2 regions of the Shewanella sp. QJM3NY_23 genome follow, and region 2 is predicted to be linked to the other one. Evidence: riboswitches for the same ligand, from Rfam matches in the RefSeq annotation. Region 2 holds a riboswitch; the other holds the start of a gene.
What was found. Region 2 has a riboswitch for cobalamin ahead of AC0VXX_RS14320 (ABC transporter ATP-binding protein). Riboswitches for the same ligand answer to the same signal wherever they lie in the genome.

Region 1 (15,705 bases), 210 kb from region 2:
AAGAGGCGATGCGTGTATTGACCACCGAAGGCCTAGGCCTTGGGCTAAAACCATCGGTTGTTACCGCTATAGCCAAATACCATATGACCGAGATCGGCCGTGATGTATTGAACTCGGCGATGGATATTCAGGCGGGTAAAGCGATTCAGCGTGGCCCACAAAATACCTTAGCGTCAGGTTATGTGGCGCAGCCTATCGCGATTACGGTTGAAGGTGCCAATATTCTTACTCGTAACTTGATGATTTTTGGTCAAGGTGTGATGCGCTGTCATCCCCATTTGCAAAGCATGGTGGAGTCGATTCATAGCGATGCCGCCGATGCCGATAAGACATTTAATCGTATCTTTAGGCAAACGGTGGGTTATAGCGTTAACAATAGCTTGCGCGCCTTCCGCCTTGGTTTGCTGCCTTTTACAGCTAATGCGACATCCGGTTTGGGTGAGGTGATTGAATATGAAAAGTCGGTTCATAAGCTTGCCTCTAAGCTGGCGGTGTATGCCGATTTCTCGTTACTGGTATTGGGTGGCAAGCTCAAGCAGGCTGAGATGTTGTCTGCCCGTTTGGGCGATGTCATGAGCTACCTGTATGCGGCAATGGCTGCTATCCGTTATTACGAGCAGAAGGTGTCTGCCGCGAGCCGCGCTGAGGCCGCGCCGTATTTCCATTACGCGACCCGCTGGGCCTTGTGCAATGCAGAAAAAGCCTTGCTGGATTTCCTCGATAACTTCCCATCGGCGCCGACGCGTCAATTGATGAAACTCATCACAGTGACATACTCACCTAAGATGAGGAAAATCAACGATGATCTCGTGCGCGAGTTGGCTCATCAGGCGCAGTTAAATACTGGCTTTAAGCGTCAATTAACCCATCTAGTTAAACCTGTAGCGGGCGATGGTAACTACATTAACGAGCAGGCTTATTTAGCCAAGATTGCTTGTTTGCCGCTACTGGCTAAGGTGAAAAAGGGCTTGAAACAACGCACCTTTAAAAGCGGCGTGAAGTTTGCCTTAACCTTAGATGCCGCGCTTGATGCCGGTGTTATCACCCCGGGTGAACATAAGCAGCTGCAAGATTATAACCTCAAGCGTGAGCGCGCGATCCGTGTCGATGAGTTTGATTTCAACATGAACCTAGTCGATGACAGAGTCGAGTTGAAATTGGCAAATTAATGGCTTGTTATAACCTGTCATGCCATTAATACCAAGCCGCCACTAGGGCGGCTTTTTACTGGGCGCTATCGCTGTTACAATTTAATTTTTATGTGAAGGATATTCAGTGTTAAGCCGTAAAGCCTATCGAAGGCGAGGGCCCGATTACCGCGGTGGTGAGCAGGTCAGCTTTAATGACATTAAAGAGGTCTTTGGCCTTAATCATATTCGCCTTGGCAGTTGGGTTGAGACCGACGAAAAGCATAAGGCGGCCAATTTGATCTTTGATGCCTTTGCCGATCTGGCCTTTATGCTCAAGCTGCCGCCTTGCGCAATGGGGCTGCGCCAAAGCCTTAACTTAGCCTTTGGCACTGGTGGTCAAATGGGCGTTCAAGCCCATTATATGCCAGCTCACCGAGAGTTAGCGCTGGCAAAAAATGCTGGCGCGGGGGCGCTTGCCCATGAGTTTTGGCATGCCTTTGACCATTATATTGCGCCGAAAGCCTATCAGGTGCGCACCGCTGGTATCGCCTTTGCCAGTAGTTGTTGGTTAGCCGATGTCGAGCCGATTAACCACCCGCTAAATCAGCGCTTAGCCCATGTATTTCAAACCTGTTTATTAAGTCCCGATGGCCAAGACAGCCACGACTTTGTGACCCGTGCCGTTGCCTTAGATAAACAGTATCAGCGCTACTATTTTGCTAAGCCAACCGAGTTGATGGCACGGGCCTTTGAAGCCTGTATTGAGAGCCATCCAGAGGTCGACAACCCCTACTTAGTCGATGAAACCTTAAATTCAGATCTCGCGAACAGCGGAGGCTATCCTGATCTGGTGCACCGCGAGCAGATTTTTCAGCAATTGCTTAACTATTTTGAACCTCTAGGCGAAGCATTAGCGCGCCAATAAGGCCGTTCATTACTCGACCCAATGTAAGACATCACGAATGATAGACCAGCGCGGTTTATCTTCTATGGCGCCTTGGCCTAGCATCCAATAGTTATACAGCCGCTGCTGGTGGCCATCGACTTTGCGTAGCTTCTGCCAGTTATTGACGTAATTGAGTAGCGATTGATTGTCTTGGGCGACCGCATAAGCCACCGGATATTGCACCTTACTTTCGAGCAAGGCAATGCCGTAACCGGGGAAGAATAAGGTTCAAGCTGAACCGGCTTCGGCGCTGATCACTACCGCATCATATTTATCGGACTTCTGCCTAAAAAAGGTTTTATAACCGTCAATTTTAACAAAGGTGAGGTTGGGGTAGTTGGCCTTGGCTTCTTCGATAATGTCACTGTGCTCTACATAGGCGATGGTGGTATTTTGCAGCGTTAAAATCGATTGTTTGCGTTTAAAACTGTTGACCTTATGGTCTTTGGTGGCGATAGCTAAATTTAATTTGAGCACAGGGTCAACATAGCTCAGCTGATCCATTTGGTTGATATCCATGGCTAAGCCTGACATGGCAATATCGAAAAAGCCCGCCTTGAGTGACTCGGCCAAGTGATCTTTATGAAAAGGAATAAACTCCACTTTTACCCCTAAGTCTTCGGCGAGTTTACTGGCCATTGCGCTGTCAAATCCCACTAATTGGGCGGCATTATTATAGTAGCTAAAAGGCACATTGCTGGGGATGTAACCCACCTTTAATACTCCGCGTTGGCGGATGGTTTGCACATTGGCGATTGGGGCGCTTGGCGTTTTGCCTAGGACAGGAAACTGTTTTTTAACGATAGTCGGCACTTTATCGGCCACCTGCATATTGGCAATTACGCCGCTGGTGACATCAGGGCTGTGGATCAACATGCCCATACCCACTCGGCTCACCCCTAAGGTCAAGGCGACTCCTACGACGACGCCAATACTTAATTTCAGCAGTTGTGGTGGGCGCAGTCTTAAACGCCGCTCAAACAGGGATACCGTGAGTAGTGTTAAGGCAAATAGGTACATAACGGCGGCTATAGAGTTAAATTTTCCGGTAATAAAGCCTGACATCACAAACAGTTGAAACAGATCTTGCGGCAGATGCAGTAAGTCCAACATAAAAGGAATAGCGACATAGACGCTACCAAACAAAGAGAGCAGACCGCTAATCGACAGTGACGGAAGTTCGCTAATGTCCACCGGAGTGCCGTTAAACCAGCCGGCAAACAGCACAAACAAAATGACTGTCAGTTTACCGATATTGGGAAAGGTAAAGGCGATGGGCACCAAAATTTCAATTAGGGTTTCGGCGTCATCGCTGAGACTTTCATGTTCGCGCATGATCTGCTTACATTCGTCGACAATCACAGGGATCACGATAAAAATATTGCCGGTCGCGAATGCGGTGACCACGCTCGATTTTGCGATGCGCAGTGCTTGGGTATAGGTCACTGGGGTGAGTGAGGCGATGATCCACGGCAACAGCCAGAAAGTGAGCAGTAAACAAAGCACAAAATAACTGATGAGATACACCTGCATACTGGCAAATTCATCGACTCCCATAGTGCCCGCCGCCGAGGCCGACATGGCAAAAATGCCTATCGGCAAGACCCGTACCAGCGCCTGAGTGATCTTAGAGAATATCTCGCTACAGGTATGCATAAAGGTGATGATAAGCTGTTTGTTTTCGCCCTCCATGCCAATGAGCGCCAGCCCCATGGCGATACTGAATACCACCATAGCAGGCACATAGCCCGCCGCCATCGACTCAAACGGGTTGGCCGGAATATACAGCTTAAAGTAATCGATAGGAGTCGTGGGCTCGACAATGCTGGTGCTGAAAAAAGAGGCCGTTTCAACAAAAGGAAATGACAGCGGCATGAGGGCCACCAGCACTAAGCCCATAAGCCACAGCAGTAACATGATGACGCCGGCACGGCTAAAAATTAAACTGGCGGTGGTGCGCTTAAGTTTGCCGATACCGCCAATGAGAGAAACCAAAATAAAGGGCAGCACCGTCATCTGCATTAACAGAATGACGCTGGTGCCAATATTACTGAGCCAGCCGACGGACTCGCCAAAAAACAAGCCCACGCCAAAGCCTATAAACATGGCCACTATCATCTGGGTGGAGCTTTGCATCGCGCGCAGTTTTGTTAGCACAGGTTGATTCCATTTGAGTAGTCGATAACGCCCGGTTAGATGACGACAATGACTGGTGGGTAAATAATCGCTTACTGGTTGTTTATTATAGGGTCTGTAGCAAGGGAGGATAAAGGGTTAACAGTGATTATTGTCAGTATGGTGATTTATTTGTGTTAAAAATTATCATTACTAACATCGTTGGCGAAACGACTTACTGTCGTATGCAGATGTGAGCGGTGATTTGTATGACACTGACTTAACATGCTTTGTTAGACTTTTATCCGTTTAGACGTCTATAATGCCCGCGGTCTTGACGGCGATGCCACTTTGTATGGAATAACAGTTGTGCATTGCCGTTATAGGTAACCAAATTCGAGTCAATCTTTTGTGGTGCCCAGTTGCGTCAGTCGCAATGGGATAATCGGGAAGCCTGTGAAAATCTGGCACTGCCCCCGCAACGGTGAAAGGTGAAAGCTGGGTGCGCTTGCTATAACTAAGCGTTAAAAAAACTCAGTCTTGTCGTATCAACCGCAGTTTGGGTTTATACCTATCCTCAGTCCGGAGACCGGCCCTTAAGGTGATTTTGAGATTTCGGCGGGCAGATCTCGAAATGCGACCTCATATCGCCTATTCGGCGGCGTGAAGTCGTGACCTCTTGCCCCGTTTCCCTTTTAGGAGTTAAAGGTAAATGGGTACACAACCTACAGCTATCGCCCTGTTAATTGGCGGTTTATTTAGTTTTTCTGCGTTTTCAGTGACGGCGCAAAATGCCACCTCTGCGCAAATCAATATCGACGACACCATTACCGTTATTGGTCGCAATGTCAGTACCCCTCTCAATATTGCCGCTAACGTCAATGTGATTGATGCCGCCGCGATTGAGATGAGTGGCGCAACGAGTTTAACCGAAGTGTTACGCGGTCAAAGCGGTATACAGATTTCCGATTCAAACACCGGAGCCGTATTTGCACTGCGGGGCTTTAGTGCTAGCCAAGCGGCGAGTAATACCTTGATTTTGATTGATGGACGTCGACTAAACAATATTGATATTGCCGCCCCAAGCATTAGCGCCATTGCCCTTAATCAAGTTGAGCGTATCGAGATCATGTCTGGGAGTGCGGGGGTGCTATATGGCGATCAGGCGGTGGGTGGTGTGATTAACATCATCACCAAAGCGCCACAGGGCAGTGGTGGCAGCGTGCAGCTTTCAGGGGGCAGTTTTGATACCTATGAAGGTAACGTTGATGTGTCAGGGGCGATAAACGCTAATTGGCGTTTTTATGGTGCGGCCAGTTATAACCAAGGGGATAACTATCGCGACCATAACGCGAATGAAACCTCATCGTTATTAGGGCGCTTGCAGTATCAAGACGATGCGCAGCACTTTTTTGCCGAAAGCAGTTACTATGACAACCGTCGAGAATTGGCAGGCGCATTAACCCTCGAGCAGATTGAACAAGATCCACGCCAATCAGATGCCAGCGCACCAGGTGCCTATGACAGTTATCTGCATGAGATGACCACGGCGCTGCGTTCGGGCTACCAGCGTCAACTCAATCAGCAATGGGAGCTTGGGGCGGATATCAATTATGCCGACACCTTAATCACAGGGCTCAATAACTGGGGCAGTAACCGCCGCGATACCCGCTCATTACTAGAGTTTAACCCTAAGGCGACTGCTAACTTTACTACTGAAAACGGCCCGTTAACCCTAGTGACCGGGCTCGATTTAAGCCGCGGTGAGTCAGTGTTTAGCAGTGGCCGTGAAAACGTGCAAAAGCAGGCCAGTGCCTATGTGCAAGCCACAGTGCCTCTGACTCAAAGTGTGAGTTACATTGTGGGTGGTCGTTATGCTGAGGTGACCGACGATCTGCGTGACCCCAGCGCCTATGCTAACGGCATTGAGCTGGATCAGGATGCCCACGCATTTGAACTTGGGATTAACTATCGCCCCACGGACGCTCAGCGTTTTTACCTGCGCGCCGACGACAATTTCCGCTTTGCCAAGGTTGATGAGCAAGCCTATACCCCGGCCAATGTGAAGGGGCTTAAGCCGCAAACTGGCCGTTCTTATGAAGCGGGGTGGGACTGGACGCTAGCGCAGCAAACACTGCGAGTGAGTGCCTATCGCCTCGATCTAGAAAATGAAATTGTATTCGACCCTAGCGCCGACACCCCAACTGGCGGCAGTTTCCCTGGTGCTAACGTGAACGCCGATGCATCACGTCGTTATGGCGTCAGTTTAGATTGGGATTGGCAAGTTATGCAGCAGGTGCTGCTGGGGCTTGAATATAACTACATTGATGCCGAATTTACCGATGGCGTTAATGATGGTAAGTCACTCTCTTGGGTGGCGAAGCATTCGGGTCGTGGCTATATCAGTTACGATATCAGTGAACATGTGCAACTGTTTGTTGAAGGTCTGTATACGGGGGAGCGCTTTATCGAGGGCGACAACGCCAATGTTGATCCTAAGCTAGCGGATTACCTGCTCACCAATGTCGCGCTTAACTATACTGGCGGCTCGTGGTTAGCCAGCTTGCGAGTCGATAATCTGCTTGATGAAGAGTATGTTAGCGCAGGTTATTACAGTGCATGGGGCAACGGTTATTATTCGGGGACTGGCCGCGCGCTGCGTTTAACCGCGAGCTACCGCTTTTAAGCGGTAATGCGTGCACGCCAAGTGACTTAAAGTAAGATAAAGCCAATCAGGTTTGCTGATTGGCTTTTTTATGGCCGCAATTTTATCGTAAGTGTATGCTAGCGCTAGCATTACTCGTGAGGTTCAGGCTTAACAGCTCCTTAAATTGATTAAGCCAGACTTAATCATTACAGTTTAGTCTTGTGAGTGGCAAAGCGATAAACAAGGAGTTAAAAGATGAAATTAAAATGGCTACTCTTGGGTATCGCCATCGTGTTGCTGGCCTGGCTACTGCCTCAAAAGGGCGAGACGTTAGCAACATTACCGCAGCATGGGCGTATTTTGGCCTTTGGCGACAGCCTCACCCAAGGCGTAGGCGCCAGTGCCGGAGCCGATTATCCCAGTGTTCTGGCTAACTTAACCGGCCTTGAGGTGGTCAATGCTGGCATTTCTGGCGAAACCAGCGGCGAAGGGGCGCAGCGATTTGCACAGGTGTTAGATGCCACCCAACCTCATTTAGTGTTATTGCTGGAAGGCGGCAACGATTTTTTACGTAATATGAGTGAGCAGCAAGTTGAGCGAAATTTAGCGCAAATGATTGAGCAAGCCCAGCAGCGTGATATTGCCATTGTTTTAATTGCTGTGCCTCAAAAAGGGATTTGGCTGACACCTGCTAGTCTCTACAAGCGTTTAAGTGAGCAATATGGCTTACTCCTTATTGAAGACAAACTGGCAGAATTACTTAAATCGAGCGAGCTAAAATCTGATGCGATTCATCTCAATAATGCCGGTTATCGTCAGTTGGCTGAGCATCTGCATCAACGTTTACAGCAGGCGGGAGCTATTTGAGCGGGCGATGTTGAGATTGTAAGTAGTCAATTTTGCTTATTGCTTATTGCTTATTGCTTATTGCTTATTACTCATTATGATTTCATCTCAAACTTATCATGAGTTTTACTCATAAAAGCTATTTACCGCTATTATAGGGAGTCTCTTACACGTCAATACCCTGCAATTAGCGGGATAAAAAGCCATTTTAAATGCCTTTATTACCTCGAACTGAGGTTATTTTGTGTTCCAAATTGTAACGCTTGTTAGTGGCTTGTAACTTCGTAGCGCTATTACGCGCTGCATAATAGGATTTTATGGCTGACATGCTCTGCTTTATCGATTTATTTGCGTTAAAGTAGTGTTTTGTGGCAAATCGACTTGACCGCAGCGGGCGTTTTATGGGTAAATTCGATGGTAACAATTGGCGATTTGCCACAACGATTAATCAGGTTAATAACTTCTCATGACAGATCTTGAGCATCAAGTATTCACTCAAGTACGTGCGATTATCGGCAATGAAGAGCAGGTCATTGGTCGCCGTGGTATTCTTATCCCGTTAAAAAAAGCCATTATTGCCGACGGCGATATTCGTAATGTCATTGATATTGTCTCCTCCGATCCTGCATTAGCAGCTCACATGCTGTACCGTAGCAATGCGGCCGCCGCCCCCTGTGCTGCCGCCGTTAAAAACCGTTCCCTCAAAGATGCCTTGGTTCGTTTAGGCCAAATTAACATTTATCGTTACGCATTTACTTTCTATCTCAAAGAGCGACTCGATGAGTTGCCTCAGCTGTATAAAAAGTTGGTGACGGGTTACTGGACACTCACCGAAAGCATTGCAGCAGAATCGGTCGACAGTTTACACCAAATGGAAGGGGTGAATATTGACCCTGATGAAGTGCAAACCTTGGCGCTGTTTAGCGTGTTTGGCGAAATTGTCGCCTTAACCGCCTTTGCGTATTTAAACGCTGAATCGGAACAGTCTCTACCCCTGTCTATCATTAAATCGATTATTGATAATCATAAACAGACCCTCACCCTCGATGCTTTTGAGTCACTCGATTTAGATGAGGAATTACGTCAAGAGTTTATGATCGCGCACAACTTACGTCAGACACGTAACAGTGACTCACCCGGCCTGATTTTACGCCGAGTATTAGCGATGCGTAATCAGTTGCTCAAGCCACTTTAATCATTATCGATTGTTAATAATAAACTCTAAAAACCTGTTTTTTTTAGTAAAAAATAGGTTTTTAGTGTCTAAATGTGCATCATCGTATCAGCTAAGCCATTATTGCATCTTCTTGTTTTACCATCCCTTCGCTAGCCACTAACTGCAACCAGTGTTGCGCCACTCGAGTTTTGCTACTACTGCGGCGATAGGCCCCAAATAGCGGGCGCTTTAAGCCGTCGCGGCCTAATGGTAGCGCGCTAAGTGACAAGCCGTGGGCTTGGTTAATCGACCATGTGGGGAGGGCGGAGACGCCATCTTTACAGGCGATGCGTTGCAGTAGCATGGAGGTGAGATCGCATCGAATTTGTTTAGCGATAGGTACGCCCGCAGGCTCCATAAAGTGGCGGTAAATGTCTAAACGTTCGGGCGGCACAGGGTAGGTGAGCAAGGTTTGCTGAGCTAAATGAGCTGGGCTGACAAAGGGCTGCGTTGCTAGGGGATGATCGGCGGCACAAATAAGTTTTACTTCAAAATCAAATAAGTGCTGATAGGTAATATCATGATCTGGAATAGGATCTGACGTTAGTACCACATCTAATTCCCCCTGCTTGAGTGCCGTTAGCGAATCAAATAGGTGCCGGCTCGATAGCTCTAAATTACTGTGGGGAAAGCTGGCATTAAACTCAGTGATAACCGGCATTAACCAGCGAAAACAGCTGTGACATTCAATCCCCACAAACAGATCGGTATTGTCACTATTGAGACCATTTTTAAGATCAAGTTCGGTCTCTGTCACCTTAGGCAATATCTCTTCGGCTAGGTGCAGTAGCCGCGCTCCCTCCTGAGTAAACGACAGCGGCTTGCTCTTACGGATAAAGATGGCTGAGTTAATCCGAGTTTCCAGCTCTTTGATTTGATGGGATAAAGCCGATTGGGTGACAAAGCGTTTTTCTGCAGCCCCAGCAAGACTGCCACTTTCCTTGAGTGCAACTAATGTTCGTAAATGCCTAAGCTCTATCATTTTTACCTCAGATGAATCTTGCTCATGTTGGGGTTGAAATCAATTCCATTGCGAACCAACAGATTAACACAATAAACTTCTAGACGTCCAGACGCCTGTTTTGCTTGTGGCGTATTTATTGTTAATCAAGCTTGAGTTGTGATGTCGGTGTAGGGGTCATCACTCGTTGGCTTATCTCATTTAGAAGGGTATCAGTATGCAAACTATCAATATCGCGTCATTAGGTTTTCCTAGAATTGGGCGTCAGCGTGAACTTAAGTTTGCGTTAGAGCAATATTGGCGCCAAGAGATCACGCCAGCGGCGCTGCATGAGGTGGCCAGCACTTTACGGCAAACTCATTGGCAGTGGCAGGCCGATGCGGGAGTGAGTTTGCTGCCAGTAGGTGACTTTGCCTACTACGATCAGGTGCTTACCTTAAGCGCCACCATTAATGCTATTCCAGCTCGCCATCGTGATGGCGACAAGGTGGATTTAGATACCCTATTTAGAGTGGCACGAGGGCGCGCCCCAACAGGTACAGCCAGCAGCGCCTCGCAAATGAAAAAGTATTTTAATAGTAATTATCACTATATCGTGCCCGAGCTGAGTCAAAATCAAACGTTCAGTATTGCCTATGAACAGTTGTTTGATGAGGTGGAGCAGGCCAAAGCCTTGGGTCATCAGGTGAAACCTGTGTTGCTTGGGCCACTGTCTTACCTCTACTTGGCAAAATGCGAGGGGCAAGCATTTGATAAGTTGAGTTTGTTACCCCAATTGATTGAGGTTTATCAGGCGATCCTTGCTCGCTTTAAAGCCCAAGGGGTGACATGGGTGCAGCTTGATGAACCCATCTTAGCATTAGAGTTAACGCCTGAGTGGCAAGCGCCCTTCACCGCAACCTATGCCTCATTGAGCCGCGCGCAGGTTAAGCTGTTATTGGCCAGTTATTATGGCTCGGTGGCACATCACCATGGGCTAATTGCGAATTTAGCGGTGGCGGGTATTCATCTGGATTTAGTCAGTGCGCCAGAGCAGTTATCGTTGTTTGCGGGCAGTTTACAGCCCGAGCAAATATTGAGCCTAGGGGTGATTAACGGTCGTAATGTCTGGGCGGCCGAGTTAGATAAGATTGCCGCAGATATTGCCCCTGTGGTGGCCGATTTAGGCAAGCAGATCTGGTTAGCGCCGTCTTGCTCGTTACTGCATAGCCCGGTGGATCTTGATGTGGAAACCGAGCTTGATACAGCGCTGCGTCAGCAGCTCAGTTTTGCCAAACAAAAACTCAATGAGCTTAGCCAGTTGCGTACTCTATTAATCGAGCCAGCCTCAGAGGCTGCTCTGGCCACAGCCCAGCGTTGCCGCGCGCGCCGCGAGGCCAGACAGCAGGCGGCTAATTCGCAAGTGAATGAGCGCGTCGCTGCCTTAACCACTGGCGATTTTGAGCGCCAAAGCCGTTTTGCCCAGCGGCAAGTATTACAGCAACAGTGTCTGCGCTTGCCTTTGCTGCCGACCACGACCATAGGCTCGTTTCCACAAACCCCAGCCATACGAGGACTGCGCAGTCGTTGGCGTAAAGGTGAGTTGACCGAAGCGGCGTATATTGCCCAGTTGCAAGGTGTTACTCGCGACACCATACAAAGGCAGTTGAAACTGGGTATCGATGTGTTGGTTCATGGTGAAGCCGAACGTAACGACATGGTGGAATATTTTGGTGAACAGTTAGATGGCGTCGGTTTTACCCAATTTGGCTGGGTGCAAAGTTACGGCTCACGTTGTGTTAAACCGCCCTTAATTTATGGTGATGTCTCACGGCCTAAGCCGATGACATTAGACTGGGCCACCTATGCCCAATCGCTGACTGATAAACCCGTCAAAGGGATGCTGACTGGCCCGGTAACCATCTTACATTGGTCATTTGCCCGCGAAGATATTAGCCGCGAGGTGATCGCGAACCAACTGGCCTTGGCCATCCGTGATGAAGTGGTTGATCTGCAAAACGCGGGGATTAAGATTATCCAGATCGATGAGCCGGCATTTCGCGAAGGGTTGCCGCTGAAACAATCACAGTGGCAAACCTACTTAGATTGGGCTGTAAACGCCTTTAAACTCAGCGCCGCCGGCGTTAAGGATGACACCCAGATCCACACCCATATGTGTTACAGCGAGTTTAATGCCACCATCGCATCGATTGCTGCCATGGACGCCGATGTGATCACCATTGAAACTTCGCGCTCAAATATGGAGTTGCTCAATGCCTTCGAAGATTTCGACTATCCCAACGAGATAGGCCCAGGCGTGTATGATATCCATAGCCCGAATATCCCCAGCGTCGAGCAGATGGTTGCGCTTATCGACAAGGCGGTGACTAAAATTCCTGTTCGCCAATTGTGGGTTAATCCAGATTGTGGGCTCAAGACGCGCACTTGGGATGAAGTTGAACCTGCGTTGCAAAATATGGTGACGGCCACGCAGGAGCTAAGACGCAGACTGGGTTAATGTGATGAGCTTGATGTTGTCTTGGATGTCAATGTTCGTGCAATAAATGACCGGGTAAGATAGGTGGCTTTAAGTGAGCCACCTATTTTTTTGCAAAAATGATGCGCAGCAAGTGTCATTCATGGTGGGCAAGAGATTAAGAGATTAAGAGATTAAGAGGTTAAGAAGTAAGAAGTAAGGGCTATTTATGAAAGCGTCCATCTGCTGAGGCTATCATCTGTGTGTGCAGTAAAGGGATTGACCCGATAAGTGCTTCTCGATAACACAATAACACGGCAGGGAAATCGTTTAGCGCCATAGCATTCGCTTGATTGGCAAATGGCGATATCTGGCTGGCTTATAAAAGCGGCTTAAGTTGTATCGCAGTTGCTTGATCATTAAATGATATGACCGTATCAAAGCACACATCACAGCACCTATCGCAATTTATTTAAAATCTAATACTGAACTAAATCAAATTATATCAAGGTATTAAATTAAATCTTATTGCGTTAGACTTCGCTTAATTACTTGGCTTTCGTCCATATTCCTATCGTTATTCGTCAATTCAAATGTAGGGTGAAACATGAACAAATTATTAGTGTCGGCTGCGTTTGCGGCTTCAACCGTCTCCTTTACTGGGCATGCTGACTCGGCGCAAGCCCACCAAGATGAACGTGCTGAAAATAAGCCCGAGCAGGTTACTATGCTGCCAGTTTTAACTGGAAAAATGGCGCAAGAGATAGTTAATTTTGCATTTTTACAAGCTCAACAAGATCAATTGGCGGTGTCTATCACTGTGGTCGATAGATCTGGACAAACCTTAGCCGTGCTTAGAGATCATCAAGCTGGGGTTCACACCATTCGTGCCAGTTATAAAAAGGCCTACACGGCTAACTCGCAAAAAAGACCGACCGCTGTGATTGCCAAAGGGGTTAAAGAGGGCACCATTCCTGAAGATATCAGGTATTTGGATGAAAATATTTTAGCAATGGACGGCGGCATCCCCATCTATATTAATGATGTCGTTGTTGGCGGCATTGGCGTGGGCGGTGCCCACGGCAGTGAAGATGTGCGCATCGCCGAAGCGGGTTTAAAAGCGCTGGCGGCAGTTAACTAGGTCGGTTGAATTTTCGAGCTCTGTTGTTTCTGGCTTAATTGTTTGGAATGAGTTTTTTAGAGTTGGATTTGCTGTATTAGTATTTTAATTCAATTCTTTACATAAGATACAGCATGAAGGTGAGTCGTTAAGCGGCTCACCTCTTTTTTGCCCATCACTCAGCCTAGCTCAGTTGTCATTAATCGGCATGATACCGGCGTAGTTGATGCCCGATAGCTGCGCCATCTCTCTATGCCATGTGGCTAAGTCATTAGGATTAAAATCACTTAGGTGATAATGACCACAGGCGCGCGCCATCACCTGCATCAGCTCAGTTGAGGCGGCAAGAAAGTTGGCCAGTTGCCGCGCTGAGGTGTCGATATTAAGCCGCTGGCGTAGAGAGGCATTTTGGGTGGCGATACCTGCTGGGCAGTTATTGGTATGACAAATTCGCGCGGCTACGCAGCCAATGGATTGCATCGCGCTGTTTGCGATGGCGACGCCGTCGGCGCCCAAGGCCATGGCTTTAACAAAGTCCATCGGCAATCGAAGGCCGCCAGTGATAATCAAGGTGACGCGCCCGCTAGCGCCCTGGCTGTCTAAATAGCGACGCGCCCGAGCAAGTGCCGGGATGGTTGGGACACTGATGTGGTCGCGAAATATTTGTGGTGCGGCGCCTGTGCCACCACCACGACCATCTAAGATGATGTAGTCGGCGCTGGCGTCGAGGGCAAACTGAATATCTTGCTCGATATGGTTGGCGCTCAGTTTAAAACCGATAGGCACGCCTCCACTGAGCTCACGTACGCGATCGGCAAAACGTTTGAAGTCGCTGACCGAGCGCAGATCATGAAAAGTCGGTGGTGAGATGGCATCTTCACCGGCCTTTATTCCCCGTACTTCGGCTATTTTTCCCTGATTTTTGATGCCAGGTAGGTGGCCGCCAGTACCGGTTTTAGCGCCTTGGCCCCCTTTAAAATGAAATGCCTGAATCGAGTGTAATAGCGCCTCTTTATAACCAAATTTGGCGCTAGCCAATTCATAAAAATAACGTGAGTTGGCCGCTTGCTCGGCAGGTAACATACCCCCTTCACCAGAGCTGATGCCTGTTCCTGCAAGCTCTGCACCTTTGGCTAAGGCGATTTTCGCCTCTTCAGACAGGGCGCCAAAACTCATATCAGAGACCAATAAGGGGATGCTGAGTTGCAGCGGCTTACGTGCTTCGGGCCCGATGATAAGCTCGGTGTGTACCTTCTCATCTTCAAATAGCGGTTTTGTTGCCATCTGCGCGGTCATTATTTGGATATCGTCCCAATGGGGCAACTGTTGGCGCGGCACGCCCATGGCGACTATAGGGCCGTGATGTCCCAGTGTGCTTAGTCCTTCTCTGGCTAGCTGGTGGATGAGGGCGACGCTGGGCTCTTCTGCTGTGGCGATGGCGCTTGGCATCTCATCATTGCTGGGCGCCGCGGAGATGCCTGGGCCTTCTGTGCCGACTTGCTCTTGGGTAAATTGCTTATGACTGCCGTCGCAAAAAGGGGCATTACCTGTGTGCTTGCAGGCGCAAAGGTAGGCGTCGCCATCTTGTTTTGCCGTAAATGCTTTTGGCTCAAAGCCGCTGCCTTGGTGGGAACCATCGCAAAATGGCTGGTTGCTAGAGCGGCCACAGACACAAAAAAAGTATTCTTTACCTTGGGTTAATTCGACCTTCTTGGGTTTGTTGTCAGCAATAATTGGCTTGTCCATTCGAGCTCCTATGCAGATGAACTACGGCGATTTGATTGCCTTCAGTCTAGGAGATTTTTACCATTAATGCCGATAGTGGGCTTTTTACGCGCAGAGGTAAAAAAGCTTTCTATACTCAAAGTAGACGACCAACTAACTTGGGAGAATCATTATGAGTCACACCTATAAGATCATCGAGCTTGTCGGATCTTCACCCATCAGTTCCGATGAAGCGATAAAGAATGCCATCGCCGAAGCGAGTCAGTCGTTACATCATTTACGTTGGTTTGAGGTGGTTGAGACCCGTGGCCATTTAGAGGAGGGGCTCATTGCCCATTGGCAAGTCACGGTTAAGGTGGGTTTTACCTTAGATACTGACAGATAACGGAAAGCAGGCGATAGGTGGTTTGCGCCACGGCTTATATTAAGGCTTACGCATCTCTTGGTAAGCCTTTTTCAATGGTGCGGACCACACGCTGGGTCTTGCGGTTAGGGTGCTGCGCGGCGACCATTTGTACCGCTAATGTGCTGGTCTCATCGGCGG
Region 2 (15,705 bases):
GTCGGCCCAATGCGCCTAATGGCTTGGTTTTACAATCGATTTTTTGCTGAATCTCGCCATCAAATTGGTGGTTCACCGGCGTTACGCTAAACATGGGTTATATCCTTAACGGGTCTGCAGCTGGCCTCGTCTTTAGCCGCGGCGCTTGCTGCCTAAAATAAACAAGAAAAACACACTGCCGATCACCGCGGTAATAATGCCGATAGGTAGCTCTTGGTAACTCAGCAAGCAACGGGCTAATACATCGACCCAGATCATAAACAGCCCGCCCACCAACCCTGTGGTCAACAAGGCGAAGCGACCAGGCAGCAACAGGCGCACCATATGCGGGATCATCAAACCCACAAAGCCGATTCCGCCACAGTTAGCCACCAGCACGGCTGTGATTAACGAGCACAAAAGCAACATGGCTAGGCGCAGGCGCTGCACATCGATCCCTAAAGTGTGGGCGGTTTCATCACCGGCTTTCATGGCAACTATCTGGCGTTTAAACAGCAATATGATCACAGTTGCGCCTGCCACCACCAACAAGGGCAGCCCCAAGCCAGACCAACTGGCCTTGGCAAAACTGCCCAAGCTCCAAAACAGCACAGAGGCGGCCGCCTGAGGGCCCGAAAAATAGAGTAATAAACTGGTAAGCGCACCAAACATAAAGGAGATCGCCACCCCAGAAAGCAGCATGCGCTCGATTTGAGTGCTCATGGCGCGGCCGCACAAGGCCAATACCATCAGCACTGCGAGACTGGCGCCAATAAAGGCGCCCATCGGCAGGCTGACGCTGCCAAGCCATGATATGGATAAGGCGTTCGATAGCGCGCCCGCACCGCCAAACAGGGTAAGCACCACTACGGCACCAAAGGAGGCGCCAGAAGAGATGCCAAAAAGATAAGGGTCGGCCAGTGGATTGCGGGTCACAGTTTGCAGCACGGCGCCGGCGATGGCTAAACCAAAACCGGCGATAAACGCCAGCACGATGCGCGGCATCCGCAGCTCCATCACAATGCGGGCGGTGACGCTGCTTGGACGCTCACCGCCAAGGGTGGCCAGCACCACATCGACCACTTGGTTAAAGTCGATATGCGCCGCACCAAAACTGGCGGCTAACAGCGGCGTCATTAGGCTTAATACCCCAAACCCTGTGACCAATAGCAGGCCGCGCCAAAGGCGCTCGCTGGCCGATAATCCGGACGAGCGCATCATGGCGTCTCCCCTTGGGTGACATTATGGTAGCCATAAAAGTAATTAATTTGCGGATTACCGTGTTGTGGGTGCGGGCTCACTTGGCAGCACACCTCAAAGACCTCTGCAATACGCTGCTCGGTCAACACCTCATTGGGGCGGCCTTGGGCAACTGCGTGGCCTTGGTCGAGCAGCAGCAATTGGTCACACAGGGCGCTGGCTAAATTAAGGTCATGGATCGAGATAACCACCGTCATCTCTAAGCTACGCAGTAGCTCTAAGATCTGTATTTGATAACGGATATCTAAATGATTAGTGGGCTCATCGAGGATCAACAGCTTGGGCTTTTGCACTATGGCGCGGGCGATTAACGCCCGTTGTTTCTCGCCGCCAGAAAGTTGCTCATACCCTTGGTCGGCCAACGCGGTTAAACCTACTGTGGCTAAGGCGCGGCGCACATCGTGCTTGTCTTGGTCGCTGGTGAGCGAAAACGCCCCCTTATGGGGCGTCAACCCTAGCGCCACCAGCTGCGCCGTGGTCATGTCAAAATGGTGCGGCGTGTCTTGCAGCACCACCGCCACTTGCTGGGCAAAGGATCGCGCCGAAAAGTCGCCCACCGCTCGGCCAAATAAGGTGATATCCCCTTGGCTTGGGGTCAAATAACGATATAGACAGCGCAGTAAGGTGGATTTACCGGCGCCATTAGGGCCGATGATCCCCAGCATTTGGCCTTGGGGCAGTTCGACACTGACATCAGCCAAAATGGCGCGCTCGCCCGCGTGCCAACTAAGGTGTTGGGCAGATAACGCCATAGGGATTGACGTCACAGGCTCATCATCCAAGCCGCAAAGTAATAGGGTAAAGTGTGTTGCGACCGCGCAGGTGTCGACCTGCCGCTGCCAAGCGGGGCTAACGCCCCAAGTCGGTTGTTCATCTTTAGCTCCCTCAAGTCACCCGCTTGAGTCATTAGGCTATAGCGTAAGGCAGGTATCCTGACTTGTGGTTGCAGACAAGGCCAATTGCCTTACTCAACACACTCACAGTTGCGGGCACAGTTTGGGCTGATGACCTTAGGTCACTCCCCAATTCCCTATTAAGTTTGAGTTACTCGACCCACGTTAAGTGAGTCGCTGCTCAACACCTTACGCTCGGCGTCATCTGTATGCTAGACACCTAAAATTGTTGGCTATTATGCGGTATTTCCCCTAAGAGGCAAACCACCTTTTGTATTTGCCGCGCTGGTTGACGACAAACGCTGATAACTAACGCGCACTGAGCTTAGGCATTAACCCAAATGTAAGCGCCAATAGCCTTTACCATCGTTATCGACCAAGTGGCTTAACTTAACCACACTGGCATAATCGAGACTTAACTGGGTATAGAAGCCCACTTCGCCGCGGATCCCCAGCGCCAGCCCCATCAAATGGCGGATAACCCCACCATGGGTGACAAGCAGCAGGGTTTTGCCACTGTGTCTATGTAACACTTGCTCGATACAGGTCTCGACCCGCTGCTCAAAGACATCTAGCGGCTCACTGCCTGGCAATGGCGCCCGCCAAGGATCTTGCCAGTAGGCGTTAAGCGCCTCGCTATGCTCAGCAAACAAGGTATCAAGCGCCTCACCGTCCCAGCGGCCAAAATCAATCTCCATCAAACCCGCTTCAACTGAGTAAGGTAACTGCTGTTTATTGGCATAATACTCGGCAAACACTTGGCAGCGGCTTAAGGGGGAGCTCACCAGCGCATCTATCGTCTCGGGTAATTTAGTCGCACTGGCCAGTTGCATCTGGGCAAATCCCAGCTCACTCAAAGGCAGGTCGCTTCGGCCTCGCAGCACATTACCGCCCTCGCACTGACCATGGCGCATTAAATAAAAAATCGTTTGTGTCATTGGCTTACCTTGATATTTGTCATGCCGTGGCAGCATACGCCGAGACGGCGCGCCAATGCAATATGGGTCACACTGCCCCGCGGCTGCAATTGCGCCAAAACAAACATCACCCACAGGCTAAGCGACAGCCTATAAGCCACTGGGCTAACGAGGGGGAAAACTGATACTCTTTTGACTTGCCCTAAGCCTAATAAGTCGCTTACTATAGCAATTGCTATAGACGTCTATACGTTTATACATCTAAAAATAATAGCAGGGTGATCACACCCTCGTCGCACTGCATCGGCAGTAGTGAACATGCATCGAGTAGGATATAGGTAGAATTTTATGGCGACCCGACCCCCTGTTACCCCAATAAGACAGATAACAGCGCAGATCACCGAGCAGCTCGAATCACGTATTTTAATCCTCGACGGTGCCATGGGCACCATGATCCAAGATCATAAGCTTGAGGAAGCCGCCTTTCGCGGCGAGCGTTTTAAAGACTGGCCCTGCGATGTCAAAGGTAATAACGATCTGCTGGTACTGACTCAGCCAGCCATTATCAAAGATATCCATAAACAGTACCTGCTCGCTGGCGCCGATATCATCGAGACCAATACCTTTAACGCCACTCGTATCGCCATGGCCGACTACGAGATGCAGGAGGTGTCTGTTGAAATTAACCTTGAAGGTGCACGCCTTGCCCGCGCCGCGGCCGATGAAGTCAGCGCAGAAACGGGGCGCGCGTGTTATGTTGCCGGGGTACTTGGCCCCACCAACCGCACCTGCTCGATTAGCCCAGATGTTAACGATCCCGGTTACCGTAATGTCAGCTTCGATGAGCTGGTCGATGCCTATATTGAGTCGATTGAGGCGCTGCTTAAAGGCGGCGCCGATATCATCATGGTGGAAACCATCTTCGATACCCTCAACGCCAAAGCCGCGTTGTTTGCTATAGAAACGGTATTTGAACAGCTTGAGCTGCGCGTGCCCATCATGATCTCAGGCACCATCACCGATGCCTCGGGCCGCACCCTCACAGGGCAAACCACCGAAGCTTTTTACAACTCGCTGCGCCACGTTAAGCCACTGTCGATTGGCCTTAACTGCGCCCTTGGCCCGCAAGAGCTACGCCCCTACGTGCAAGAGTTGTCAAAAATTGCCGAATGTTATGTGTCGGCGCACCCCAATGCGGGGCTGCCTAATGAGTTTGGTGGCTATGATGAAAGCCCCGAAGAGATGGCAAGCGTTATTGGTGAGTGGGCCCAAGAGGGCTTTTTAAACATTATTGGCGGCTGCTGTGGTAGTACACCGGCCCATATTAGCGCCATTCGCGAGGCGGTTATATCCCATGCGCCGCGAGCGCTGCCCGACATCCCAGTGGCTTGCCGCTTGTCGGGGCTTGAGCCACTGACCATAGATGCCAACTCGCTGTTTGTGAACGTGGGCGAGCGCACCAATGTCACCGGCTCGGCTGCCTTTTTACGGCTGATCAAAAATGGCGAATATGAAACCGCCCTCAGCGTCGCACGTGAGCAGGTAGAAAACGGCGCCCAGATCATCGACATCAACATGGATGAAGGCATGCTCGACGGCGTCGAGGTGATGCAGAAATTCCTTAACCTTATCGCCTCTGAGCCCGATATCAGCCGGGTGCCGATTATGATCGACTCCTCTAAATGGGAGGTGATAGAGGCAGGCCTTAAGTGCATTCAAGGCAAAGGCATAGTCAACTCCATCTCGTTGAAAGAGGGCGAAGCGCAATTTATTCACCACGCCAAATTGGTTAAACGTTATGGCGCCGCGGCCATCATCATGGCGTTCGATGAGCAAGGTCAGGCAGACACCAAGGCACGTAAGATCGAGATCTGTACCCGCGCCTATCGGGTGTTAGTCGATAAGGTGGGCTTCCCGCCAGAAGATATTATTTTCGACCCCAACATCTTTGCCATTGCTACCGGTATTGACGAGCATGACAACTACGCTGTCGACTTTATTGAAGCCACGCGTGAGATCAAACGCACCCTACCCCACGCGATGATCTCGGGCGGGGTATCGAACGTGTCGTTCTCATTCCGTGGTAACAACCCGGTGCGTGAGGCGATTCATGCCGTGTTCCTCTATCATGCGATTCAAGCGGGGATGGACATGGGTATCGTCAACGCGGGTCAGCTGGCGATTTATGACGATATCGACAGCGAGTTAAAAGCGCGCGTTGAAGCGGTAGTGCAAAACCTGCCCTGCCCAGTGGCAGATTCAAATAACACCGAGCAACTACTTGAGGTCGCCGAGAAGTTTCGCGGTGATGGCAGCCAAGTGGCTAAGAAAGAAGATTTAGAGTGGCGCAGCTGGGAGGTGAGCAAACGTCTTGCCCATGCCCTAGTGAAAGGCATTACCGACTTTATCGATGAAGACACCGAAGAAGCAAGACAGCAGGCGACTCGGCCACTGGATGTGATTGAAGGGCCGCTCATGGATGGCATGAACGTGGTCGGCGATCTCTTTGGTTCGGGCAAGATGTTTTTGCCCCAAGTGGTCAAATCGGCGCGAGTAATGAAAAAAGCGGTCGCCTACTTAAACCCCTATATCGAACTGGAAAAAGTCGAAGGTCAGTCTAACGGTAAAATCTTGATGGTCACTGTTAAAGGTGACGTGCACGATATCGGTAAGAACATCGTCGGCGTGGTGCTGGCCTGTAATGGCTATGAGGTGATCGATCTTGGGGTGATGGTCCCCGTTGAGAAGATCATCGAGGTCGCCAAGGCGGAAAATGTCGATATCATCGGCATGTCAGGCTTAATCACCCCGAGTCTCGATGAGATGGTGCACAACGTTAAAGCCTTCCATAAGGCGGGGCTTACTATCCCGTCGATCATTGGCGGCGCGACCTGCTCGAAAATTCATACCGCGGTTAAAATCGCGCCCCACGCCCCAACGGGCGCCATCTATATTGCCGACGCATCACGCGCCGTGCCTATGGTATCGAAACTTATCAGCAATGAGACGCGTCAAGCCACTATCGATGCCACCTATGATGAATATCAGATGATGCGCGACAAGCGTAACTCACAAGAAAAACGCAAACAGATCATCCCCATTGCCGCCGCGCGCGACAACCGCTGCCAGCACGATTGGGCCAATTACACCCCATTTGTCCCTAATCAACTAGGGCGTCAGGTGTTCGATGACTACCCATTGGAAGACTTAGTCGAGCGTATCGACTGGACCCCGTTTTTCCGTAGCTGGGAACTGCATGGCCATTTCCCGAAAATCTTGGACGACAAGGTGGTCGGTGAAGAAGCCCGTAAGCTATTCGCCGATGGCAAAGCCATGCTTAAGCAGATCATCGACGAAAAATGGCTTACCGCCAAAGCCGTTATCGGCCTGTTCCCTGCCAATACCGTTAACCATGACGACATTGAGCTCTACACCGACGAAACCCGCACAACAGTGGAGATGACGACCCACCACCTGCGGATGCAGATAGAGCGCGTAGGCAACGATAACTTTTGTTTGGCTGATTTTGTCGCCCCTAAAGACTCAGGCGTGGCCGACTACATGGGCGGTTTTGCCGTCACCGCAGGTCATGGTATCGACGAGCATATTGCCCGTTTCGAAGCCAACCACGATGACTACAACGCCATCATGCTCAAATGTTTAGCCGACCGTCTGGCCGAAGCCTTCGCCGAGCGCATGCATGAGCGAGTACGTAAAGAGTTTTGGGGCTACGCCGCCGATGAAGATCTCGATAACACGGCACTCATTCGCGAAAAATACAAAGGTATTCGCCCAGCACCGGGTTACCCCGCCTGCCCAGATCACACCGAAAAGGGCTTGTTATGGGACTTACTTAAGCCAAATGAAACCATTGGACTTAATATCACCGAAAGCTACGCCATGTTCCCCACCGCCGCGGTATCTGGTTGGTATTTTGCTCACCCACAATCACGCTACTTTGGCGTGACCAATATTGGCCGCGATCAGGTGGAAGATTACGCCGCACGTAAGGGAATGAGTATCGAGGAAACCGAACGCTGGCTAGCACCAGTATTGGATTATGATGTTTAACGGGGAGTGATGTGGAGTCATCACCTTGACTCCTTTGATTACCCAAACTTCGTTTGAACATTAGTACTGAGGCTTCGCCTCACTAACCCATACGGCCTTACGGCCGAGGTAAGTCGCATCTGTTATGGATCGGAAGCCCACTAGAGCCTCAGACGCAAGTCCATCATCTAGATGGGTGAGAAACCCACCCCACGAACAAATTGTGGGGTGGGTAAAGTAACCTTATTTAAGCCAAGTTATTCTTTAGACTCAAACTCTTTTTCGGCTTCTTCCCAAGACTTCTCCAAATCTTTATAGGCATCAGAGAACCCCTGTTTCATTTCATCCCATGCATCGGCTGAGCTGGATTTCATGCTGCCATACCACTGGGCAACTTTATTCTGTTGCTTACGAAGTGCTTTGAGCTTTTCGCGGGCATCTTGGCGCGCGGTTGCACTCATTTCATCCCAATTTTTATCTGTCTTCGCCTCTAACGCATCGATGCGCTTATCTAACTTATCAAGGCTCGCTTTGACTTCTTCCACCGCTTTATCTCGCTTATCGGCACTGTATGCACCAATCGTTTTGAGCATCTCTTGGGTTTCTTTCTTAATATCTTCAATCGAAGTTTTTTCACTCGCCTTGTCATTATCGGTCTGTGCATAACTCATTGGCACATAACTCAACGGTAAAATCCCCATTACGGCGGCTAATACGGTAATCCCCCCGAAAAATAACAGCTGTTAAAAGTAGAGTTTTCTCGTAAGTTAAACGCAGGAGGTTCTATATGAAAAAGTCGCGGTACACGGATAGTCAAATTATGACGATTTTGAAGCAAGCTGAAGCTGGTACGCCCGCACCTGAGCTTTGCCGAGAGCACGGTATGAGCAGTGCAACGTTTTATAAATGGCGTGCTAAATATGGGGGAATGGATGCATCACTCATGGCTCGGATGAAAGAGCTAGAAGATGAAAATAGGCGACTTAAAAAAATGTACGCAGAAGAGCGTCTTAAAGCTGAAATCATTCAGGAAGCTATGGCAAAAAAGTGGTAAAGCCCTGTGAGCGAAGAGAACTCGCTCAGTTTGCGGTGGCTAACCACAACATCAGTATTAGTAAGGCCTGCTCGGCTTTCTTTATCAGTGAGACATGCTTTCGTTATCAAGCAAAATTATCGGCGGAAAATACACAGATTTCAAATTGGCTAATTAAGCTGACCGAAGATGAAAGTGATTGGGGCTTCGGTCTGTGCTTCGATTATTTACGTAATGTAAAAGGCAAGCCATGGAATCATAAGCGAGTGTACCGAATTTACTGTGAGCTAGCGCTGAACCTGCGTATTCGTCCAAGACGTCGACTCAAACGAAATGCACCGGAACCACTAAAAGAGCCGATAAAACCTAACCAAGTATGGTCTGTCGACTTTATGCATGACCAGTTATCAGATGGTCGAAATTACCGATTATTTAATGTCATAGATGATTATCGGCGTGAAGCTTTAGTGATTGAACCAGGATTTTCACTTCCTGCTGTAAGGGTTATTAGAGCGCTAGAGCAGGTATTTGAGTATCGAGCTAAGCCAACAGTTATTCGCTGTGACAACGGCCCTGAGTTTATCAGTACTGAGTTTACAACGTGGGCTAAATGCCAGAATATTCGAATTGAATATATTCAACCAGGTAATCCACAACAAAACGCTTATATCGAACGACATAACAAAACAATTCGGTACAGTTGGCTCAGCAAGTACCTGTTCGAATCAATTAAAGAGGTGCAGGACTATGCAACTAAGTGGTTATGGTTTTACAATCATGAAAGACCACATAAAGCTAATAACGGCAGGCCACCACTGATGGCTGGGTAGTGTTCATAATTCTGTGTCATTTCAGTAAACTGTACAAAAACAGGAATGACACATGACTCAACCTTTTAACTTTGAACAAGCCCTTAAAGATCTTCAAGCCGGTAAAAGCCTCACAGGCAAAGACAGTATTCTTGGCCCATTGATTAAACAACTTACCGAAGCTGCCTTGCAAGCCGAACTTGAGCAGCATTTGGCCCAGGATGAACAGCCTAATCGCAAGAATGGTAAGATGGCTAAAACGATTAAGCATCCCTCTGGCAGCTTTGAGTTAGACACACCTCGCGATAGAAATGGCTCTTTTGAGCCTCAGTTGATTAAAAAGAATCAAACCACGCTCACCGATGAAATCGATCGCAAAGTGCTGTCGATGTTCAGCATGGGGATGAGCTACCGTGACATCAATCAGCACGTCGAAGAAATGTACGGCATTAATGTCTCTAACGCGACCATTAACGCTATCACAGACAAACTCATTCCTGAACTTAAGGCTTGGCAACAGCGCCCACTAGACAGCCATTATCCGATTGTCTGGCTCGATGCGATACATTACAAAGTCAAAGAGGACGGGCGTTATATCAGCAAGGCGGTGTACACCCTACTAGCCCTTAATATGCAAGGTAAAAAAGAAATACTCGGCCTGCATTTATCTGAAAATGAAGGGGCTAATTACTGGTTATCTGTGCTGACCGATCTTAATAATCGCGGTGTAAAAGATATCCTTATCGCCTGTGTTGATGGTCTGACAGGGTTTCCTGAAGCCATCGCCAGTATCTTCCCCAACACAGAGACGCAGCTGTGCGTTATTCATCAAATACGCAACTCAATGAAGTATGTCGCCTCGAAAAATCAGAAAGCGTTCATGGCCGATTTAAAGTGTGTTTATCGCGCTGTGAGCAAGGAAGCGGCGGAGTTAGCGTTAGATGAGCTGGAGGTTAAATGGGGGGATGCTTACCCATTAGTTATCAAATCATGGCGCCGAAAGTGGCAAAATTTATCGCACTACTTTAAGTATCCAGAGCACATCAGAAAAGTGATTTACACCACCAATGCGGTGGAAGCAGTTCATCGTCAATTTAGGAAATTAACCAAAACTAAAGGCGCTTTTCCTAATGAAAATAGCTTGTTGAAGCTACTTTATACTGGCATATTGAACGCATCGAATAAATGGACAATGCCCATTCACAATTGGAGCCTTTGTTTATCTCAATTAGCGATTTATTTTGAAGGACGTTTAGACAGCGTGCTAGAGATTTAAACTTAGCCTGACACAGAATTTTGAACGGCCTCGATGGCTGCCTAACTTCTATTTTTAATTGCAGTTAAAAATGGGAGGATTACCAGTCGAAGTGCAGATAAAACGAACACCTGCGCTTATTTGAATCTCTGCGCCGCTGACTTCAGTGCTCCATCGAGTGAATCCCACGCACTATTGATACCCGCCTTAATATCCTCCCAAGCATCATCACTAGACTCTTCGAGTTCGATTAATTTATTAGCGACATCCCTTTGCATTGTCCGTAGCTCTTCAATTTTTTCATAATACTCAACTTGAGCCTCGGCTTCAGCCTTGTCTGCTTTGGCTTTGAGCTTATCTATCTCTGCGCTCCATTCGTTCAATTGAGCCCGTAATTTCTTTTCATATGCTTGTTTCATACTCATAGCGTTCTCCTTCACGATAAAAATAATTATAAATAACGATAAGAAGCAGAATAAATTGCTTCATATTACGTTTATAAACTCGATGATACTTTTGATTTGAAATTAACAGAGATATCAGAAATTGCTAACTTTTACAGATAAAAGGATATTCGAAAATAACCTTGCAGATGGGATAGAGAAGGGAGCATTTAAATACATTGCGTCTCCTTTAAAACTCATTGAATGAGTAATTAACACTAGCCTATAAAACTCAATAAATCAAATTACTAAACAAAAGTTAACGTAGAGTTCAATAATAATAAAATCAAAGCAATGAAAAAATAAAAACCTTTTAAAACAAACAAATTAAAATATCAACCCCAAAGATAACAAATAGAAAAAACAATAAAACCTATAAGTTATAGTGGGAGTTCAATACAAAAAACAAGCCTGCTCAATGTATTTATCAGGCTTGTTTCAACTGTCTTACTCTTGCGGTACTATATATAAAACATGGTTTTAAAATGGAGCTGGGCGCGGTGTATTAGCATTAGATGGCGGCAATATCGGCAGGACAATTTGTGGCTGCTCGCCAGTTAATGTCTTTAAAAACGCGACCATCTGGTTAATTTCATCTTCACTTAACTTTTGTCCCAACTGGATATCAGCCATGGTGTCGACCGCTTCTTCAAGCGTCCACACACTGCCATCGTGGAAGTAGGGATAGGTCAGTTCGATATTACGCAACGTTGGCACCTTAAAGACATACTTGTCGGCTTCATTACCTGTTACCGCTTTGCGACCCTGTGCTGGATTGTCGGTATGAAATGGCTTCACCAACCCCATCTTCATGTACATGGTGCCGCCAACGGCCGGGCCGTTATGACAGCTAACACAGCCTTTATCTTTAAACAGCTGATAGCCAGCTTTCGCCTCGGCATCTATGGCATCGGCATTGCCAGTCAAATACAGATCAAACGGGCTGTTGGGTGTCACCAAGGTTTTTTCAAACGCGGCTATGGCATCGGTAATGCGATCGATATTCACCTCATCTGAGGCATAAACATGATTAAAACGCGCCACATAAGCCGGCATAGAGGCGATGGTATCTATCGCCAGTTCGTGGCTGTAAGCCATCTCTTTAGGGTTAGCAATAGGGCCTGCCGCTTGAGCTTTTAGGTCGGCCGCGCGGCCATCCCAAAACTGCGCCAGCATATAGTCAGCATTAAGCACTGTCGGCGAATTAATTGGCCCCTCTTGCCAATGGTGACCTATCGAGGTCGGCAGAGCATCGACGCCACCCGTCGAGAGGTTATGGCATGAGTTGCAAGAGATAAAACCCGACATAGAGAGTCTAGGCTCAAAAAACAACATCTTGCCGAGTTCAACTTTGTCCGGGTTAGTGATCACCGCAGGTTTTATCGGCTCAATAGGTTCACTGGCCGAAGCGGCTGACATGGATAATATAGAAGCAAGTATTATGGCAACAGGGGTTAACTTAATCATGAAAATACACCTACCTTTTGTATGGCTAAATGGCCGTCATAATAGGGTAAGCATTACCGCAAGTTAAACGGTAATTTCCGATTAAGTCTATCGTGTATCTGGATGCTAAACATGAGACGCAAGTCACTGTTTATTTTGACAAAAAAGTTATGTTGACTGGCTGTTTTGGTTTTTGTAATACATAAAAAACACCAGTATTAAACAGTTTGGCAAACTCTTGTCTATTAGGCTAGCATCTTAGCTACCCTCGTATCTTATTCCTTCGTTATACCTGATAAAACATGCAGCCTAGCAAACCTGTCTTACTCTCTTTTTTGACTCACTTAATCTGTACCCTCAACGCTCAATAATGTGCATAATGGTCGAGATAATGCCGTAATCCGATTCCTCGAGCCCTAACCCTGTACTTTTAGGCCAATACTTTTAACCTAGTGTTTTATAAAGAGTGGAGTAGACTGATGATTTTAATAACCGGTGCCAGTAGTGGCTTGGGCGCTGCATTAGCAACGCAATATGCCGAAGAGGGACACACTGTCACCATTAGTGGTCGCTCGACAGAGCGCCTACACGCCGTAAGCGAACAACATACCAATATCCACCCTATCGCAGCCGACTTGGCCAATGAAGCCAGTGTCGCCATGCTATTTGATAAGCTCTCTGCCTGCACGCCAAACACTGTGATCCACTGCGCAGGCAGCGGCTATTTTGGTGCCATCGAAACTCAACAAGCTACAGAGATAAATACATTACTGGAGAACAATGTCACCTCCACCATACTGTTAGTACGTGAGCTAGTTAAACGCTATAAAGATCAGAAAATCAACGTGGTAATAGTGATGTCAACCGCTGCCCTTGCCGCTAAAGCTGGCGAATCCACTTATTGCGCTGCTAAGTGGGCAGTGCGTGGCTTTATTGAATCGATACGTTTAGAGCTTAAAAACAGTCCGATGAAACTTATCGCGGTGTATCCTGGTGGCATGGACACCGACTTTTGGCCGAGCAGCGGTAAAACACTAGATACGTCTAGTTTTATGTCGGCCAAGGAAGCGGCGGGGATGTTAAAACAGGCGCTTACCGCCAGCGAACATGGCTATATCTCAGATATCACCATTCAACGGGGGTAATCAGTCCCCCAATCGCGCTCGGCAAGGCGCCTGAGACACCCCTTTTAGGTGCCGCAATAACTGACAAAGGAACCAAAGCTTGCGGGAGCAGGCTTGGCATAATCCTCGGCGCCCTCTTGCGGGGTATAGGGCGTGGCTAATACCTTAACTAGACGCTCAAAAGGTTGATAATCGCCGTGACGCTGCGCCGCTTCTATGGCCTGTTCAACTTGATGATTGCGGGCAATATAAAGGGGATTAACACTATTCGTCAGTATCACGCTCTGCTCAATCGTTAACGGATCTTGCGTAATACGCGCCAGCCACAGCCCGCGCCAAACGTTAAACTTATCGGCATTGTTAAATAGCTTTTGGCTGTCATTGCGTTGATGAGCTAAATCGCTTGCCAGTTGGCGGAACAGATTAGTGAAATCGACGTTCTCCCCCGCCATCGCATCGAGTAGCTGCTCGCCCAGCGCCTGATCGCCAACCTCCTCGGTAGATAAACCTAGCTTGGCACGCATGCCATTAACCCAATGGTGCTTAAACACATCCCAAAACTCGGTCACCGCCTGCGTTGCCAATTCGATTGCCACAGATTGTGACTCATCGATAAGCGGTAACAAGGTTTCGGCTAGGCGTGCTAAATTCCACTGGCCTATCGCCGCTTGGTTGCTATAAGCATAACGCCCCTCTCTATCGATAGAGCTAAAGACACTGTCTGCATCGTAATAGTCGATAAATGCGCACGGACCATAATCGATTGTCTCGCCGCTAATCGTCATATTGTCGGTATTCATCACCCCATGGACAAACCCCACTAGCAACCATTTGGCAATAAGGCTGGCCTGGTTATTACGCACCGCACGTAAAAAGTTTAAATAAGGGTGCTCACTCTGAGCGAGCTCAGGATAATGGCGGGCAATCGCATAATCGGCCAGCTGCTTAACCTTGTCTTGCTCACCGCGAGCGGCAAAAAACTGAAAACTGCCGACACGCAGATGGCTCGATGCGATGCGGGTCAGCACTGCACCTGGCTGTAACATATCGCGTCTCACCGACTCGCCGGTGGCGACAACGGCTAAGGCGCGGGTGGTGGGAATATTAAGTGCATGCATAGCTTCGCTAAGGATATATTCGCGCAGCACTGCGCCCATCACAGCTTTGCCATCGCCACCGCGAGAAAACGGGGTCGGCCCTGAACCTTTTAGCTGCAGATCGAGGCGCAGTCCCTCTGTATCTAGCACTTCGCCCAGTAACAGGGCGCGGCCATCGCCCAATTGCGGAGTAAAGCCGCCAAACTGATGCCCTGCATAGACTTGCGCCAAAGGCAGTGCCCCAAACGGACTCACACTGCCAGATAACACTTGGGCTAACTGCGCAGCATCCTCATTGGTTAACCCGATGCGTTTGGCCAAGGCCGTATTCAATTTCACCAACTCAGGTGCTGGCGCAACATCGCCCTCGCAGGCGACATAAAAGCCACTAAGCTGTTTAGCGAAACTGTTATCGAAGTTTAATCCTAAGTCTATGGCGATCTTTTTCATGGTCTATATATCCATATGCTAGAACCAATCTGAATCAATATTCAATTTAAGACTGTGTTCAATTCAAGGCTGTATTTAGCTTAAGGCACTGTAATATCAGAATAACAAGCCACACCAGCATAGGTTTATGCCACCTGTTAGTCAAATATGATAATCTGTAGCCCACCGACAGCCCTGATCCATTATGCTTAACCTTTACCGAGTCACTCCCAGCCGTGATTTAAATGGGGCAAATTCGGTCTAAATTTCATCCTATTTTAGCGCGAACCGTTTGATAAAGAGAACAGCATTTCACTATTAAAGCGTAAGAACCCTAGCGCCGAACCATTTGAAAAATAATTATTTCAATAGATTGCTATCATTGACAGCCAATAAGTGCCAAATAGATGACTTATAGTGGCTCTAAATCTTCCCATCTGCTGCGGTTTACCCTATTAAAACCAAGGGGGCGAATGTTAAACCGCTTTGCTTGATGCAGAAAAAATCCCCATCAGATGATGAGGCTTATGCCACCTTAAAAAGGACTTACACTAGCGGGCTATCTTCACCACTGCGCATTCATCATCCCCAGCAGTGGATTATTTTACATCAACTTTGATTTCAACGCTGTGCCTATAGCGAGCCCGCGACAAAGCCACCAATATGCGCCCAATTGGCCACCCTACCATGCGTAAGCCATAAACTTAAAGGCAAGCAAGATACGGAACCAGATTAAGAACATGCCAAATAACCCGGTAATGGCACCGCTGGCACCGATTACCAACCCTATTCATTCGATAAATTAGAATAAAATAAGCGTTATTTAGCGATTTTTATTCGACAATCTTGTTGTTAACCTTCACTCCTGAAGATTGACACAAGCCGTGTTAACCCAGTCATGCTGATTTGATCACAATCGCCAACATCAGCAACTATCATCAATAGTGATGTTCACTGGCCGCCCCATTTG

Region 1: another riboswitch for cobalamin. It lies ahead of AC0VXX_RS13410 (TonB-dependent receptor); the one in region 2 lies ahead of AC0VXX_RS14320 (ABC transporter ATP-binding protein).

What each region holds. Positions count from the first base shown of each region.
Region 1 is NZ_CM149657.1:3,011,253-3,026,957, reverse strand. Features, by position in the region: gene AC0VXX_RS13430 (acyl-CoA dehydrogenase) at 1-1,169, shown strand, start outside; gene AC0VXX_RS13425 (CLCA_X family protein) at 1,276-2,055, shown strand; gene AC0VXX_RS13420 (hypothetical protein) at 2,065-2,274, opposite strand; gene AC0VXX_RS13415 (cation:dicarboxylate symporter family transporter) at 2,305-4,233, opposite strand; cobalamin riboswitch at 4,587-4,803, shown strand; gene AC0VXX_RS13410 (TonB-dependent receptor) at 4,904-6,877, shown strand; gene AC0VXX_RS13405 (GDSL-type esterase/lipase family protein) at 7,094-7,705, shown strand; gene AC0VXX_RS13400 (HDOD domain-containing protein) at 8,151-8,879, shown strand; gene AC0VXX_RS13395 (LysR substrate-binding domain-containing protein) at 8,971-9,882, opposite strand; gene metE (5-methyltetrahydropteroyltriglutamate--homocysteine S-methyltransferase) at 10,088-12,358, shown strand; gene AC0VXX_RS13385 (GlcG/HbpS family heme-binding protein) at 12,924-13,457, shown strand; gene AC0VXX_RS13380 (glutamate synthase-related protein) at 13,626-15,182, opposite strand; gene AC0VXX_RS13375 (dodecin) at 15,334-15,546, shown strand; gene queG (tRNA epoxyqueuosine(34) reductase QueG) at 15,593-15,705, opposite strand, start outside.
Region 2 is NZ_CM149657.1:3,222,310-3,238,014, forward strand. Features, by position in the region: gene cobT (nicotinate-nucleotide--dimethylbenzimidazole phosphoribosyltransferase) at 1-94, opposite strand, end outside; gene AC0VXX_RS14315 (FecCD family ABC transporter permease) at 133-1,197, opposite strand; gene AC0VXX_RS14320 (ABC transporter ATP-binding protein) at 1,197-1,991, opposite strand; cobalamin riboswitch at 2,145-2,315, opposite strand; gene AC0VXX_RS14325 (histidine phosphatase family protein) at 2,465-3,070, opposite strand; gene metH (methionine synthase) at 3,398-7,120, shown strand; gene AC0VXX_RS14335 (sll1863 family stress response protein) at 7,357-7,770, opposite strand; one part of gene AC0VXX_RS14340 (IS3 family transposase) at 7,887-8,139, shown strand; one part of gene AC0VXX_RS14340 (IS3 family transposase) at 8,139-8,962, shown strand; gene AC0VXX_RS14345 (IS256 family transposase) at 9,015-10,217, shown strand; gene AC0VXX_RS14350 (sll1863 family stress response protein) at 10,334-10,621, opposite strand; gene AC0VXX_RS14355 (cytochrome-c peroxidase) at 11,120-12,106, opposite strand; gene AC0VXX_RS14360 (SDR family NAD(P)-dependent oxidoreductase) at 12,565-13,230, shown strand; gene AC0VXX_RS14365 (protein adenylyltransferase SelO) at 13,275-14,756, opposite strand.